3 regions of the Mangrovivirga cuniculi genome follow, and region 3 is predicted to be linked to each of the others. Evidence: riboswitches for the same ligand, from Rfam matches in the RefSeq annotation. Region 3 holds a riboswitch; each other region holds the start of a gene.
What was found. Region 3 has a riboswitch for S-adenosylmethionine ahead of DCC35_RS19810 (aspartate kinase). Riboswitches for the same ligand answer to the same signal wherever they lie in the genome.

Region 1: it holds a riboswitch for S-adenosylmethionine, as region 3 does, so the genes downstream of both, DCC35_RS08925 (homocysteine S-methyltransferase family protein) here and DCC35_RS19810 (aspartate kinase) in region 3, are expected to answer to the same signal.
Region 2: it holds a riboswitch for S-adenosylmethionine, as region 3 does, so the genes downstream of both, DCC35_RS15055 (4Fe-4S binding protein) here and DCC35_RS19810 (aspartate kinase) in region 3, are expected to answer to the same signal.

What each region holds. Positions count from the first base shown of each region.
Region 1 is NZ_CP028923.1:2,016,512-2,021,928, forward strand. Features, by position in the region: gene ppk1 (polyphosphate kinase 1) at 1-1,113, shown strand, start outside; gene DCC35_RS08920 (Ppx/GppA phosphatase family protein) at 1,115-2,020, shown strand; SAM riboswitch class I at 2,115-2,218, shown strand; gene DCC35_RS08925 (homocysteine S-methyltransferase family protein) at 2,322-3,278, shown strand; gene metH (methionine synthase) at 3,278-5,417, shown strand, end outside.
Region 2 is NZ_CP028923.1:3,419,269-3,424,685, forward strand. Features, by position in the region: gene DCC35_RS15050 (5' nucleotidase, NT5C type) at 1-287, opposite strand, end outside; SAM riboswitch class I at 963-1,068, shown strand; gene DCC35_RS15055 (4Fe-4S binding protein) at 1,300-1,650, shown strand; partial or broken gene DCC35_RS15060 (trans-sulfuration enzyme family protein) at 1,663-2,861, shown strand; gene DCC35_RS15065 (HEPN domain-containing protein) at 3,036-5,186, shown strand; gene cobA (uroporphyrinogen-III C-methyltransferase) at 5,183-5,417, shown strand, end outside.
Region 3 is NZ_CP028923.1:4,499,011-4,504,427, reverse strand. Features, by position in the region: gene DCC35_RS19815 (chorismate mutase) at 155-1,246, shown strand; SAM riboswitch class I at 1,356-1,457, shown strand; gene DCC35_RS19810 (aspartate kinase) at 1,565-4,432, shown strand; gene DCC35_RS19805 (homoserine dehydrogenase family protein) at 4,429-4,968, shown strand; gene DCC35_RS19800 (response regulator transcription factor) at 4,998-5,417, opposite strand, start outside.

The sequences.
Region 1 (5,417 bases), 2.2 Mb from region 3:
CATGCCAGTGAAAATGAGGATTTGATGGAAGTGCTCAAGGAAAAGGATGTGCTATTGCATCACCCATATAATAGCATCAGTCCATTGATCGAATTACTAGAACGATCAGCTGAGGATCCGCAGGTACTATCGATTAAAATGACAATATATCGTCTTGCGAAAGATAGCCGGATAGTAGAAGCATTATTGAAAGCCGCAGAGAATGGTAAAAACGTAGCCGTTCTTTTCGAAGTTAAGGCACGATTTGACGAAGAAAACAATATCAGGCAAGCCAACAGGCTTAGAAAGGCAGGTTGTTATGTAATTTATGGTCTGAGTGCTGTTAAAACTCATACGAAATTACTGAATATCGTGCGTCAGGAAGGTAAGAAGGTTACTAGTTATGTTCACCTTGCCAGTGGTAATTACAATGAAGATACTGCAACTCTTTATACTGATATAGGCATTTTAACCACTAAAAATGAATATGCTCACGACGTATCTGAATTCTTTAATGTAATTACAGGGCACTCTGTACCTGGAGGTTACGAGACATTATTGACAGCCCCGAGAGATATGAGGGAGCAGTTGATATCATTAATCCGTAATGAAGCTGATAATGCTAAAAAGGGTGTTGGCTCCGGAATCGTGATCAAAATTAATTCACTTCAGGATGATGTTATTATTGATGAGCTTTATGAGGCTTCAAAAGCTGGTGTGCCAATTCGATTAATTGTCAGGGGAATCTGCTGCCTGAAACCTGGAGTGAAAGGATTGTCGGAGAATATTAAGGTGATCTCAATTGTAGGTAATTATCTTGAGCATTCGAGAATTTATTATTTCCACAATTCCGGAGATCCTAAACTATATGGTGGCAGTGCAGATGTTATGGTAAGATCACTTGATCGTCGCCTTGAATCGCTTTTCTTAATTAAAGATGATGTGATAAAGAATTACCTGGTAAACGTTCTTTATTTTAATCTGATTGATAATGTTAATTCATATAAAATGAACAGTGATGGTACTTATATTATGAAGCAGCCATTAGATAAAGAAGAACGAATTAGTGTTCACGAAGCGTTTTATAGTTTAACTGAAGAGAAACTTGAAGAAGTAGATTTGTTGAGTATATAATATGAAATTAGCTGTTATCGATATAGGCTCAAACGCAATACGTTTTCAGGTTAATACTGTCAAAGTTTTTAGAGGTTCTGTTTATAGTAAAAAGCTTGAATATGTCAGGTTTCCATTGCGTCTCGGTAAGGATGTGTTTAAGCATGGCAGGATTAAAAAAAAGAAAGTTGAAAAATTTGTGGAGCTGATGTCAGTTTATAAAAGTCTGATGGATCTTTATGAGGTAGATGATCATATGATCTGTGCAACTTCAGCTATGCGCGAAGCAGATAATGGCCCTGAAATAGCTAAAAAAGTCAGAGATACCTCCGGATTGAAGATTAAAATAATTGATGGTGATGAAGAAGCATCCATGATCAATAATGCACTTAAGCAATATATCGCCGATGAAATGGTAATTCACGTGGACGTTGGTGGAGGTAGTACCGAACTTAATATTTATAAAAACAGGAAAAAAATTGTTGCTCATTCGTTTAAACTGGGTTCAGTCCGTAGCCTGGGTCATCATGACAATCCTAAGACCTGGGAAAAGATACACTCATGGATTGGGGAGCAATTAAAGAAATATAACAAGAAAGATCTTCCTGTTTCAGCTGTGGGTACTGGTGGAAACATAAATAAAATAATGGATATTTCTGAAGGTGGTGAAAAAGGATTTGTTACTGCAGATCAAATCAAAGAAGTTAAATCCAGACTTTCTGAAATGACCTATGAAGAACGAGTTTATTTATTAAATCTTAATGAAGATCGCGCCGACGTGATATTGCCTGCTGCCGATATTTACCTTGCTGCAATGGAATGGGCCAGGGCAGATAAAATGGTTGTGCCTACAGTTGGACTTAAAGATGGAATGATTCAAAAATTGATCGATAAATATTTTGAGGAGGAAATGGCCTTAAAAATATAAATAGTTATTATTAATGATTTTAATAGAATGGCAAAGGAATTAAAAATCTCTTAAAAGTTTTATTATTTCCTTATCATTTGTTTATTTTGTTTAATGCTTATCAAGAAAGACAGAGGGATTGGGCCCTGCGAAGTCTTAGCAACCTTGGTTAAACTTGGTGCTACTTCCCATCTCGGCAAGACCGGGAAAAGATAAGTTTCAAGCCCGTCTGAAACTCTTTCTTGATAACTAAGTTGTAAATTAAGATAGAGTGGATATAAAACTAGCATTACAAAAACGGATATTAATTCTCGATGGAGCCATGGGTACCATGATCCAGCGGTATAATCTTGATGAAGAAGATTTCAGAGGTGAAAGATTTAAAAACCACACTTCTTCATTAAAAGGTAATAATGATCTTCTCAGTATTACCCGGTCGGATATAATAGAAACTATTCACAAGGAGTATCTGGATGCCGGAGCTGATATAATTGAAACGAATACTTTTAGCAGTACTTCCATCGCACAGGATGATTATAATCTTAGTGAGCTTGCTTATGAACTGAATTATGAATCAGCTAAAATAGCAAAAACTGCTGCAGAAGAATTTACCAGGGCTAACCCGGAAAAGCCCAGATGGGTGGCTGGTTCGGTAGGACCGACCAATAAAACAGCGAGCCTTTCACCAGATGTGAATGATCCCGGTTTTAGGGCAGTTTCTTTTAATGATCTTGTTAAAGCATATAAAGAACAAATTAAGGGACTTGTGGAGGGTGGCTCTGATGTGTTATTAATTGAGACTGTTTTTGATACGCTTAATGCTAAAGCAGCCCTTTTTGCCGCCCAGGATTATTTTGAGGATGGAGGAAGAACGGTGCCAATCATGGTATCCGGAACAATAACTGATGCATCTGGCAGAACATTAAGTGGTCAGACTACCGAGGCATTTCTAGTATCTGTTTCTCATGTTGATCTTTTATCTATCGGATTAAATTGTGCACTAGGAGCTAAACAGTTACGTCCGTACTTACAAATATTGGCCAAAAAGTCACCTTTTGCAGTAAGTGCCCACCCCAATGCAGGTTTGCCAAACGAATTTGGTGCTTACGACCAGACACCGGAATCAATGAAAAATGAAGTTGAAGTGTTTTTAAAAGAAGGCCTCTTAAATATTTTAGGGGGATGTTGTGGCACAACGCCAGAACATATAAAACAACTTGCTCAATTGGCTGAAAAATATCAGCCAAGAAAAGAAAGTGAAGAAAATTTAGCCGTTTGATGAGTGAAAATAACTTTACATATAAGCCATTAAGATTAAGTGGCCTGGAGCCATTGTACGTAACTCCTAATGCTAATTTTATCAATATCGGAGAAAGAACGAACGTAACAGGGTCCAGGAAATTCCTCCGATTGATTCGGGAGGATAAATATGAAGAAGCCCTGGATGTAGCCCTCGACCAGGTAAGGGGTGGAGCCCAGGTGATAGATGTCAATATGGATGAAGCCATGATCGACGGAAAGGCGGCAATGGTTAAGTTTTTACACCTCATGGCATCTGAACCTGAAATTGCCCGGATACCGATAATGATCGATTCTTCCAAATGGGAGATCATTGAAGCTGGGCTGCAATGTATCCAGGGAAAAGGGATTGTAAATTCCATCTCTTTAAAGGAAGGAGAAGAACAATTTTTAGAGCAGGCCCGATTGATTAAAAAATATGGAGCTGCTGTAGTTGTTATGGCTTTCGATGAGGACGGTCAGGCTGATAATTATCATCGAAGAATTGAAATCTGCGAACGGTCCTACAAGCTACTCACTGAAATAGCTGACTTTCCTGCTCAGGATATAATTTTTGACCCGAATATTTTTCCTGTAGCCACAGGTATGGAAGAACACCGGAGAAATGCACTTGATTTCTTTGAAGCTACGGCATGGATCAAGCAACACCTACATGGGGCAAAAGTTAGTGGAGGGGTCAGTAATGTTTCATTTAGCTTCCGGGGTAATAATAAAGTCAGGGAAGCGATGCATGCTGCTTTTTTATATCATGCGATCAAGCATGGAATGGATATGGGTATTGTAAATCCGACAATGCTTGAGGTTTACGATGAGATTCCGGATGACCTTCTTGAAAGAGTTGAAGATGTATTACTAAACAGGAGGGAAGATGCTACAGAGCGATTACTTGAATTTGCAGAGACAGTTAAAAACGATAAAAGGGAAGATAAAAAGGCAGAAGAATGGCGGTCAGGGACTGTTGAAGAACGATTGTCTCATGCTCTTGTAAAAGGGATAATTGATCATATTGAAGAAGATACAGAAGAAGCATTTCAGAAACTAGGCAGGCCTCTTAAAGTAATTGAGGGTCCTCTAATGGATGGAATGAATATAGTAGGAGATCTTTTTGGCTCTGGTAAAATGTTTCTTCCTCAGGTAGTGAAGAGTGCCAGGGTTATGAAAAGGGCTGTTGCCTATTTGACTCCTTATCTCGAAGCTGAGAAAAAAGCTAATCCTAATCAAAAGCCCAAAGCAAAAATTCTTCTAGCTACCGTAAAAGGTGATGTTCACGATATTGGTAAAAATATTGTAAGCGTTGTCTTGGCCTGTAATAATTTCGATGTAGTAGATCTGGGAGTTATGGTCCCTGCAGAAAAAATCCTTCAGGCTGCGATTGATGAAAAAGTAGATGCCATTGGCTTAAGTGGACTAATCACACCTTCATTAGATGAGATGGTTCATGTGGCTAAAGAAATGGAAAGGTCGGGATTTGATATGCCTCTTTTGATTGGAGGAGCAACAACATCCAGAATCCATACAGCTGTAAAGATCGACCCTCATTATTCCGGTGTTGTCACACACGTTTTAGATGCGAGCCGGTGTGTTTCAGTTTGCACTAATGCCCTTTCTGATGAGAGAAAAGAAGAATTTAAGCAAAATCTGAAAGAAGAATATGAAAAAGCAAGGGCAGATCATGCGAATAAAAAGCAAATCAAAAAATACATAAGTTACGAGGAAGCGGTTCTAAATGCAGAGAGGCAGGACTGGGAAGGGTATGAACCTCCTGCCCCGAATAAAACCGGTACATTCGTTTTTAATGATATCAATATTGAAGAGTTAATTCCATATATTGACTGGACTCCTTTTTTCTCTGCATGGATGCTTAAAGGGAAATTCCCACAAATATTAAATCATGAGGTAGTGGGGGTGGAAGCTTCAAAATTGTATTCTGATGCTCAGGATATGCTGGCTGAGGTGGTTGAAAATCGAAGTCTAAAGGCACATGGTGTGGTTGGTATTTATCCGGCAGTTAGAACTGGAGCAGACACAGTTAGTGTTATGGATGAATCGGGAAAACCTCATTTCAATTTTGAATTCCTGCGCCAGCAAGGTCAAAAAGGTAAAGGACTGCCAAATTTGT
Region 2 (5,417 bases), 1.1 Mb from region 3:
GGTAATTGAGTCGCTGCAGTCACGATAAAAATCTCGTGATCCCTATGAAGTTTTTCTATGGTTTCCTGCGCCCCTTCTATAAGCGGAAGATTCTCGAAAAACCCCCTTTGCATCATGTAATTAAGAATTTTCTGCTTATGTTCAGGATCTACATAATCTTCCAGGTGCCATCCCTCCATATCAGTACGGTCGATCTCAATATTGAAATCATTTTGATATCTATCGATCAGAGCTTCAAGCGTGTCAGCCATCACCTCATCCATATCTATTGCAATACGTTTTTTCATAACATTTTCCTTTCTTAACAACTGCACTGCCTAACTAAATTTTCAAGCATCTGCAAAAAATGAACAGCAAATAAAGTTAAAACACCACAATGCTGCAATGTGTTTTATTAATTCATCGAACTAGAGTATGATTTATTCAATTTTTGATGATAATTATATAAGTAAATTACATTTATGGCGACATTTTGACTCACAGATTGAAACAATAAACCAAGTAGCCCGTTTGCTCATAAAAAAAGGCTCTTAGAATTTCTCTAAGAGCCTACTGCCAAAACCGTAATGAATTTGAATATTGTCAGTCTAAAAAATAATATCAAAAAATCAACTGCATGTAAAAAAATAACGTCTAAAAAATTTTCAAATTCATTAGTATATACCGGCAAAGAAAAAAAGGAAACCCCCGAAAGCAATTTTTTTTAATTTTTTTATAAGTTGTATTAATAATCAATGAATAATCAGTTTTTTAACTTATTTTTTGAGGTAAAAAATTTTTATTTTTTTCTGCACTTTATCAATAAGCACCCTTTACCTGATAGTTTTATCAGTCACAATGGTTACCACATTAGATTATCAGAGCTCATAGTTTTTTAGAGTATTTTTAAAATAATTTCAACTAAACCCTTGTACGGTTAAAATCTACTACATACATTTGTATCAAATCAATTCTAAATAATTGATTTATAAAGAAGAGTGGAGGGAACAGGCCCGGTGAAACTCTAGCAACCTATTAAACAAATTAAATAAGGTGCTAATTCCTGCCCGATGTTGGGAAATATAAATGCAATTAAAATGAAAGCACTTACAAACATCTTCAGAGTTTCACAATCAAAGTCTACTAAAGACTTTAATTCTATTCTTGTTGCTTATCCTACTATTTGTTGTTACAGGGTAATGTGTTGCTGTTGCTGATCTGACAACTTTTAACAACACTTACTGATTCAAAGCATTGCAGCAGATCTATATTTCTACTGCGAGATTCAAATTATTTTTTCAATTATTAACAACAAAATCGATGGCAATTTATATAACCGAAGAATGTATTAACTGCGGAGCTTGCGAGCCAGAATGCCCAAACACTGCTATTTACGAAGGTGGTGTACCCTGGACATGGGGCGGCGGAACCAGTCTTGATGAGGTTGAATTAGAAGACGGCACTTCTGTACCTGCAGATGAAGACCAGGAACCCGTTTCTGATGAATTCTATTATATCGTACCGGCAAAATGTACAGAATGCACCGGTTTTCACGAAGAACCTCAATGCGCAGCTGTTTGCCCGGTAGATTGCTGTGTACCCGATCCTGATTATGAAGAAACACAGGAAGAATTAGAACAGAAAAAGGAATGGCTTCACCAGGAAGCATAAATAATATTTAATATGGCAGATTTTAAACATTTTGAAACAAAAGCAGTCAGGACCAGATATCCTCAAACGGAGTTTAACGAGCATTCCAGTCCGCTTTTCCTGACTTCTTCATTTACATTTGATGACGCTGAGCATGCAAGAGCATTATTTCAGGATGAGGTGGAAGGAAATATTTATTCCCGGTTTAGCAACCCGAATGTATCCGAGTTTGTAGAAAAGCTATGTGCTCTTGAAGGCACTGAAGATGGCTTTGCCACTGCAACCGGAATGTCTGCCATGTTTACAAGTATGGCTGCACTGCTGCGTGCCGGTGATCATGTTATCGCAAGCAGAGCAGTATTTGGCTCTACTCATCAGCTATTTACAAGGATATTTCCCCGATGGAATGTGGAAATAACCTATGTTGACATTAATGCTCCGGCTGAAGAATGGGAAAAAGCTGTAAAACCAAACACAAAGCTTTTATTTGCAGAAACTCCATCTAATCCCGGTCTGGATATTATAGATCTTGAATGGCTGGGTGGTTTTGCCAAAGATCATGACCTGATTTTGAACATCGACAATTGTTTTGCAACCCCATACCTTCAAAATCCGGCAAAATTTGGCGCCCATATTGTCACTCACTCTGCTACCAAATTTATTGACGGACAGGGAAGAGTACTCGGTGGAGCAATACTCGGTTCTCAGGAACTAATTGATGAAGTCAGGTTCTTTTCCAGACAAACCGGACCGGTAATATCTCCTTTTAACGCCTGGATTTTATCTAAAAGCCTGGAAACGCTGCCTGTCAGAATGGACAGACATTGCAGCAATGCACTGGAACTTGCAAATTATTTTCTCGACCACGAAGATGTGAATAAAGCAAAGTATCCTTTTCTTCCTTCCCATCCCCAGTTTGAAGTTGCAAAAAACAAATGAGGCATGGTGGCGGCTTAATAACCTTTGAAGTAAAAGGAGGTGTTGAAAGAGGTGCAGCATTTTTAAACAATCTTAAAATGTGTTCTCTATCTGCAAACCTGGGTGATACACGAACAATTGTAACTCACCCTGCCAGTACTACACATAGCAAACTTTCTGAGGAAGAAAGAAGTGCTGTAGGTATTACTCCCGGATTAGTAAGAGTATCAGTCGGCCTTGAAAATATAAATGATATCGTAGAAGACCTTGAGCAGGCTCTTCGGGCAAGCAGAAAAATCTCACAAACAGTATGAAAAACTATTTAGCCATACAGATGAATATTTGTTGTTGTCACAGGTACATGTACGCATGTATTAAGATACCCTATTGTCCGTAGGTACACCCAATTTATATTCATTTGGAAAGCCCCCGCGGATAGTATATCAAATCCCGGGGGCTTTTTTATTGACTTTTAACAAAACAAAATCATGTCCAGTTTATCAAAAAAAGATCTAATTAATCCTGAAGCTCAGGAAGATATAAAAGAATTAAAAACTAAGATCGACCTTTTTAAGGATGGGAAGATCGATGAAGAACGCTTCAAAGCATTTCGTCTTGCCAGGGGAGTTTATGGCCAGCGGCAACAAGGTGTGCAGATGTTCAGGACTAAAATTCCTTATGGAAAATTAACCACTGATCAGCTTTCTGTACTGGCAGATCTTTCTGATCAATTCAGCACAGGAAACCTCCACCTGACAACAAGACAAAACATTCAGTTACATTATGTAAATCTTGATGACTCACCTCAACTCTGGGAAGAACTGGAAGCTGCAGGAATTACCGGAAGAGAAGCTTGTGGAAACACATTAAGAAATATTACTGCCTCACCAGCTGCAGGGATCGATCCACAAGAACCATTTGATGTAAGCCCTTATGTACAGGCTGTATTCGAATATTTCCTCAGATATCCGGTAAATCAGGAAATGGGTAGAAAAATAAAGATCGCATTTTCATCAAGTGATAAAGATGATGCGTATGGTTTTATCCATGATTTTGGATTTATACCTAAAACTAAATTGATCGATGGTAAAGAAGTCAGGGGTTTTCGTGTGCTTATCGGTGGTGGTCTGGGGGCTCAGCCATTTACCGCACAAGAAGCTTTTGATTTTCTTCCATCTGATCAGCTTATTCCATTTATCGAATCCGGGCTGCGGGTCTTTGACCGGTATGGTGAAAGAGAAAAGCGATTTAAAGCCCGCATGAAGTACCTAATCGAACCTAAACGTGGACTTGGACTGGAGGCTTTTCTTGAACTGGCAGAGAAAGAACGTACTGCCCTGCCCTTCCCGGTTTACTCAATCAATCCTGAGCAGCAGGACATTCCTGAGCTACCAAAGTTTAACCGGGAAAAATTATCGCGAGAATTTGACAGGATAAAATTTGAAAAGTGGAGAGCAATAAATGTTTTTGAGCAAAAACAAAAAGGCTTCTATGCAGCACAGGTTAAAGTTGCAAAAGGAGACATCCATTCTGATACAGCACGGAAGCTTTCGTCAATTGTAAAGAAATATGCTGCTAATGATATCCGGATCACTATAAATCAGGGACTGCTACTTAAGTTCATTCCGTCATTGCATCTACCTCATTTATTTGCTGAATTAGATGAATTAGGACTAGCCGAACCAGGTTTTGACAGCTTTGCGGACATCACTTCCTGCCCAGGAACTGACACCTGTAATCTTGCTGTGACTAACAGTACCGGGTTAACTGTTGAACTTGAAAAACTTATTTCAAAAGATTACCCGGAGCTCGTTGGTGATAAAAACCTTCATATCAAGATTAGTGGTTGCATGAATAGTTGCGGCCAACATATGATTGCAGACATTGGCTTTCATGGTAGTTCGATCAGAAATGGTGATAAGGTTTTACCGGCTATGCAAATTGTACTGGGTGGCGGACTGGATGAAAATGGAAACGGACTGATCGCAGAGAAAGTCATTAAACTACCTACTAAGCGAATTCCAAGAGCATTAAAAACAATTATTGATGACTTCCAGGCTTTCAAAAGCGGTGGGAATGAAAAGTTTCACAGGTATTTCAAACAGCAAGGGAAACGATACTTTTATGATATCCTCAAACCATTAGCTGACACAAGCGCCATTCTGCCCGAAGAATATCTTGATTGGGGAGCAGACAGTGAGTTTATTCCTGAGATCGGAACGGGAGAATGCGCTGGAGTAAGTCTCGATGTCATTGGAACGATCATAAAAGATGCCGGAGAAAAGTTAGAGAAATCTAACAAAGAGCTCTATCAAGGGAGGTATGCGCACTCAATATACTTTGCTTACAGCAGCATGATTATTGCAGCCAAGGCAGTATTACTTTCACTGGACATATCATGCAATACACATGCAGGCATTATTAATGACTTCCAGAAGCATGTGGTTGACGAAAATAAAATAGCCTGGACCGATTTTAAAACCAGTGTTCTGGAAATAAACAAAAACAATCCTACAGTAGATTTTGCTACAAAATATAATTCTGAAGCTTCAGAGTTCTTTAAAAAGATCAATGATTTCAGAGCTAATCAAATATCAAACTTTGACAAGGTAGTTGTCAGTGAACATTATAAAGCATGAGAACAAAATTGACATTAGTTGGTGCAGGTCCGGGAGATCCGGATCTGATCACCTTAAAAGGTATAAAGGCTATTCAAGCTGCAGATGTAATTTTATATGATGCCCTGGTCTCACAGGAATTACTGGAGTATAACAAAAATGCTCTGAAAGTTTTTGTAGGAAAAAGAGCAGGTAAGCACAGTAAAAAACAGTCTGAAATAAACGACATGATCATATATTATGCGTTCAAAC
Region 3 (5,417 bases):
AACAGAGCAGCATATATTGGTTACTTCTTTTTCTTTTATTATAGAATAAAAGGGAGGCCATAGTATGTTTTAGTTTATAAATGTATTAACAGAGCCTCCCAATTCCGGGAGGCTTTTTTTATGTCTCAAAATTTTTAATAAAAAAGTCATTCCAATGAAAACGAACGTAATTGAATTATTTAAACAGAAAAGGCCGGTAGTAATTTCAGGGCCATGTAGTGCTGAGAGCGAAGAACAATTATTATCCACGGCAAAGGAACTTGCAGATACTGGTAAGGTGGATATTCTACGCGCTGGAATATGGAAACCACGAACAAGACCAGGAAGCTTTGAAGGTGTAGGTGTAGAAGCTCTAGGATGGATGAAAAAAGCTAAAGAAGAAACCGGTCTTCCCATCTCTGCAGAGGTAGCCAAATTCAGTCATGTATTTGATGCATTAAAACACGATGTAGATGTAATGTGGATCGGTGCTCGAACTACTGTGAATCCATTTTCTGTGCAGGAAATCGCGGATGCTTTAAGAGGAACCGACGCGACTGTATTTGTGAAAAACCCGCTTAATCCTGATATCCAATTGTGGACCGGAGCAATCGAACGTTTACAGGGAGCCGGAATTACAAAAATCGGTTTGATCCATCGTGGATTCGCCCAGCATCAAAAGGTGAAATACCGAAACGAACCTAAATGGCAATTGGCAGTTGAAATGAAACGCAGATTTCCGGATATGCCAATGGTCTGTGATCCGAGCCATATTTGTGGAAACCGCGATTTGCTTCAAGCTGTTTCTCAAAAGGCTCTTGATTTGAATATGGATGGTTTGATGATTGAATCACATATTAACCCTGAAGTGGCTTTAAGTGACAAGGATCAGCAGGTTACACCATCGGTTTTAGATCAGTTACTATCAGATCTTGTAGTGAGGAGTACTTCTGTTGAAGATGCTTCATTCAGAGAAAAATTAGATGTATTGCGTAGCCGCATAGATATGATTGATGAAGATATCATGAAGCTTTTAGGTGACCGAATGAAAACTTCTGAAGAGATCGGCCATGTGAAAAATGATGAGGGAATAACGATCCTGCAACCAAACAGATGGGAGGAAATTATTGAGAAATCATTAGTGAAAGGAGGGATTCACGGCCTTTCAGAGAAATTCATGAAAGCATATTTGAAAATTATTCACCAGGAATCTATTGATCATCAGAATATCGTGATGAATAAAGCCGGTAATAACGTTGTTAAATAAATTGGTGTAAAGAAATAGGGCTTTATATAATAGAAAGATACGTTTTCATTGGATTTTAAAAATAAAGCCTATATTTGCAAGAGTTATTTAGAAATAAGTTCATTTACATAGCTTATCAAGAAAGGTGGAGGGAAAGGCCCGTTGAAACCTTAGCAACCCTTGTTTACAAGAAGGTGCTAATTCCATCCCGGTTTGCCGGGGGAGATAAGTCAAAAGAAGATATTTAAACCTCTTTTGACGTCAGTTGAAAGAGGTTTTTCTTTTTTAGCGCTCTGCATTCCTGATAAGCCCGGTTATAAAAGAAGCAGAAACAGATTTATGAGCGATAAAAAGACAGTGACCTTTAAAGAGCCATTTCTTTTAGAAAACGGTGAATATATCCATGATCTTCAATTAGCATATCATACTTATGGCAAGATCGATGAAGATCAGTCGAATATTATCTGGGTATTTCATGCTATTTCGGGAAGCTCAGATGTAGAAGAATGGTGGCCTAAGCTATTTGGTAAAGGAAACTTTTACGATCCGGAAGAATATTTTATCATCTGTGTCAATTCTATTGGCTCACCATATGGGTCTACCCGTCCCGAAAGTCTTGATTTCCCGCAGTTTAGCATTCGAGATTTGGTAAACTCTTATTTTAAACTCGCTGAAGAATTAAAGATTGATAAAATACATACCATAATCGGTGGGTCGTTTGGAGGAAACCAGGCTCTGGAATTTGGTTATGGGTTTAAAGGTGATATCAGTCATATGGTATTAATCGCCTCTTGTTCGAAAGAATCAGCATGGGGTATTGCTGTTCATGAATCTCAAAGAATGGCCATGCAATCTGATCCAACATTTGGTGCCAAAGATGGTGGTAAAGCAGGTATGAAAGCAGCCCGCTCGATGGCCTTATTGACATACCGAACCTCTGATGCTTTTATTGAAAAACAAACAGACACCGAAGAGAAAGTAGACAATTTTAAATCTTCCAGCTATTTACAATATCAGGGGGAGAAATTTATTAATCGCTTTAATGCCTTAAGTTATTTCTATCTCACCAAATGCCTGGATACTCATAATATAGGCAGGAACCGTGGAGGAGAAATAAAGGCTCTTTCAGAAATAAAAATACCTACTTTGGTAATTGGAATTGATTCTGATTCACTTATCCCTACCAGATTTCAGCAATTTATAGCTGAGCATATTCCGGATGCCATCTACAGGGAAATTAAGTCTGATTACGGTCATGATGGGTTTTTAATAGAGATAGACCAGATAACAGACAGAATTGAATCTTTTTATAAACAGCATGAGCCTGTGAGGAAAGATCAGCGTATTGTGTTGAAGTTCGGAGGGAAGTCATTGCAAAACGGGCCTGTTCTGAAAAATGTCATCGATATAACTAACCACGCTTTTGATCTGTATCCGGTTGCTTTAGTGGTTTCAGCACGGGGTGACAGTACAAACAGGTTATGCAAACTTTACCAGGCTGCAATTAATGGTGATTCTTATGATAAATTATTTAATGATTTTGTGGAGAACCAGCAAATTCCGGGATACGAACTTGATCTCTCACATGAAACAGATGAACTGGCAAATTTGCTGGCAGCCCTGAAAGTGTTGAGGTATAAAGCAACACCAGTAGAGGACAAAATTTTAGCAGTGGGAGAACTGATCAGCGCCAAAGTTATTGCTAATTACTTGAATAAAAATGGATTGAAAGCAATCCCGGTTGATGCGAGGCAATTACTGATAGCCGGACGTCAGGAAGCAGCAGTAAATGTTGACTTTCATAATTCACGGTCAAATGTACAAGAGTTTTTCGGAAGGCTGGATATTGAGACTATTCCTGTGATTACAGGATTTATAGCCAGAGATGTTAACGGTGAAACGGTTACCCTGGGCAGAAACGGCAGTAATTATACTGCAACATTGATTGCCAGTTTTATCAATGCTGTCGAGGTACAAAACTGGACAGATGTTGAAGGGGTTTTCAGCGCAAGTCCGAAATATGTTCCACATGCCATGAAGCTGGAACACATAAGCTACCGGGAAGCCAATGAACTTGCAAATTTTGGTGCCAATGTACTTCATCCAAAAACAATCCAGCCACTTCTTTTCAATAATATTCCATTAAGGATCAAAAGTACCTGGAAGCCTCAGGAAACAGGTACTTTAATTGATAAAACCGGTGCTGAAAAGGGTGTTAAAGCAGTTTCATCGATCGAAGGGGTATCACTGGTAAGCTTAGATGGGAAAGGTATGCTGGGAAAAGTGGGTATCGATGCAAGAATATTTCATTCGTTAAGTAAAAAGGATATAAGCGTAAGATTGATTTCACAGGCATCATCAGAAAGAGGTATTGGATTTGTTGTCGATAGTGAACAGGCAAATGAGGCAGAGCTGATTTTGACAAGAGAATTTCAGAATGAATTAGAATCAGGGGATATTTCATCAATCAGAGTTAATCATGATATGGCGATAATTGCCATAGTAGGCAGACATAATTTTGCACTGGAAAGGGCAATCCAGGGGCTTCGGAAAAATAAAATCTGGATGTATCTGATCAGCAATAGCATTAGTGGTGAGCACATATCACTGGTGATCAGTAATAAAAATATAAAAAAGGCAATGAATGTTGTTCATGCCCAGGTCTTTGGTGCAATTAAAACAATTAATTTGTTCGCCCTGGGTAAAGGAGTAGTGGGAGGAACACTAATCGACCAGGTAGTAAATACCGGAGAAGATCTTGTCACTGAGAGAGGTATGAAAATAAATGTAATTGGAGTAGCCGATTCTAAGAAATATATAGTAGACACTAAAGGGCTGGGTAAAGACTGGAGGGAGAAATTAGCTGATTCAGATAAAAACAATTATCTGCCTTCGATACTAAAAGAACTATTTGAAACGGGACTGGAGAATATAGTAATAGCTGACAATACCTCATCAGAAGAAATAACTGAAGCTTATCCTACAATAGTTAAGCATGGATTTGATATCGTTGCATCTAATAAAAAAGCAAATTCCGGCGATTATGCTTTTTATGTTGAGCTAAGGAGATTGCTTAGAAGGAGATCTAAATTGTTTTATTACGAAGCAAATGTTGGAGCTGGTTTACCGTTGATTGATACATTAAAATACCTGAAACAATCTTCAGACAGTGTCACAAGAATTAGGGGATTTTTAGTGGCTCATTGAGTTATTTATTTAATAATTTTTCAGAAAATCAATCGCTCTTTTCCGAAGTTTTATTAAAAGCAAGAGAGCTGGGCTATACAGAGCCAGATCCTCGTGAAGATCTTGATGGAATGGATGTGGCAAGGAAGTTATTGATTTTGGCGAGAGAGATCGGACTGGAATCAGAAATGGATGACGTTGAGATACAAAACTTAATTCCGGAAGCTCTTCAGAATGAAGACGATTTTGATTCTTTTCTACAGCATAAAGAGGAATTAGATATTCACTATAAAAAGCTAAAATCAAGTTTAAAAGAAAATGAAGTGCTAAGGTATATCGGAGACCTTGATGTTGAAAAGCACCAGTTGAATGTGAAATTGATCAAGGTAGATAAAAATTCACCCCTTGGAGGGATAAAAAATGCTGATTCAATTTTTGAAATATATACATCAGGATATGGTGATCACCCATTGATTATTCAGGGTGCCGGAGCCGGAGCAGAAGTAACTGCGAGAGGTGTTTATACAGATATATTAAAGATCGGTAATCAGTTATAATGTTTTTAATTAATTATTATGAAAAAATATCATTCAATAAGATCAGCCCTTTTAGCTTTACTGTAGGCTTCAACCACATTATTGACATTCATTTTTTTGATAATATTTTTTCGGTGTTTATCAACGGTTTCTTTACTCACGTGTATTTTGTCTGCAATATCTTTACTGGTCATCCCCTTGCCAACATAATTCAAAACTTCAATTTCCCGATCAGTAAGAAATATTTCTATATTGCCAGCCTTATCAGGAGTTTTGAAAATTACATCATATTCATTGTTGTTATTTAAACACATTAAAATTCCTTTTGGCTCGGCCTTCTCACCACTTCCAAGTACAGTCACCTGGCTCAGAAATAAATATGGTATTCCATCATCATTTAATGCTATAGGTATATGACCGTCAGAAATATTAATATACTTTCCGGAGCCGTTTTTGAGCCTGTATTGGAG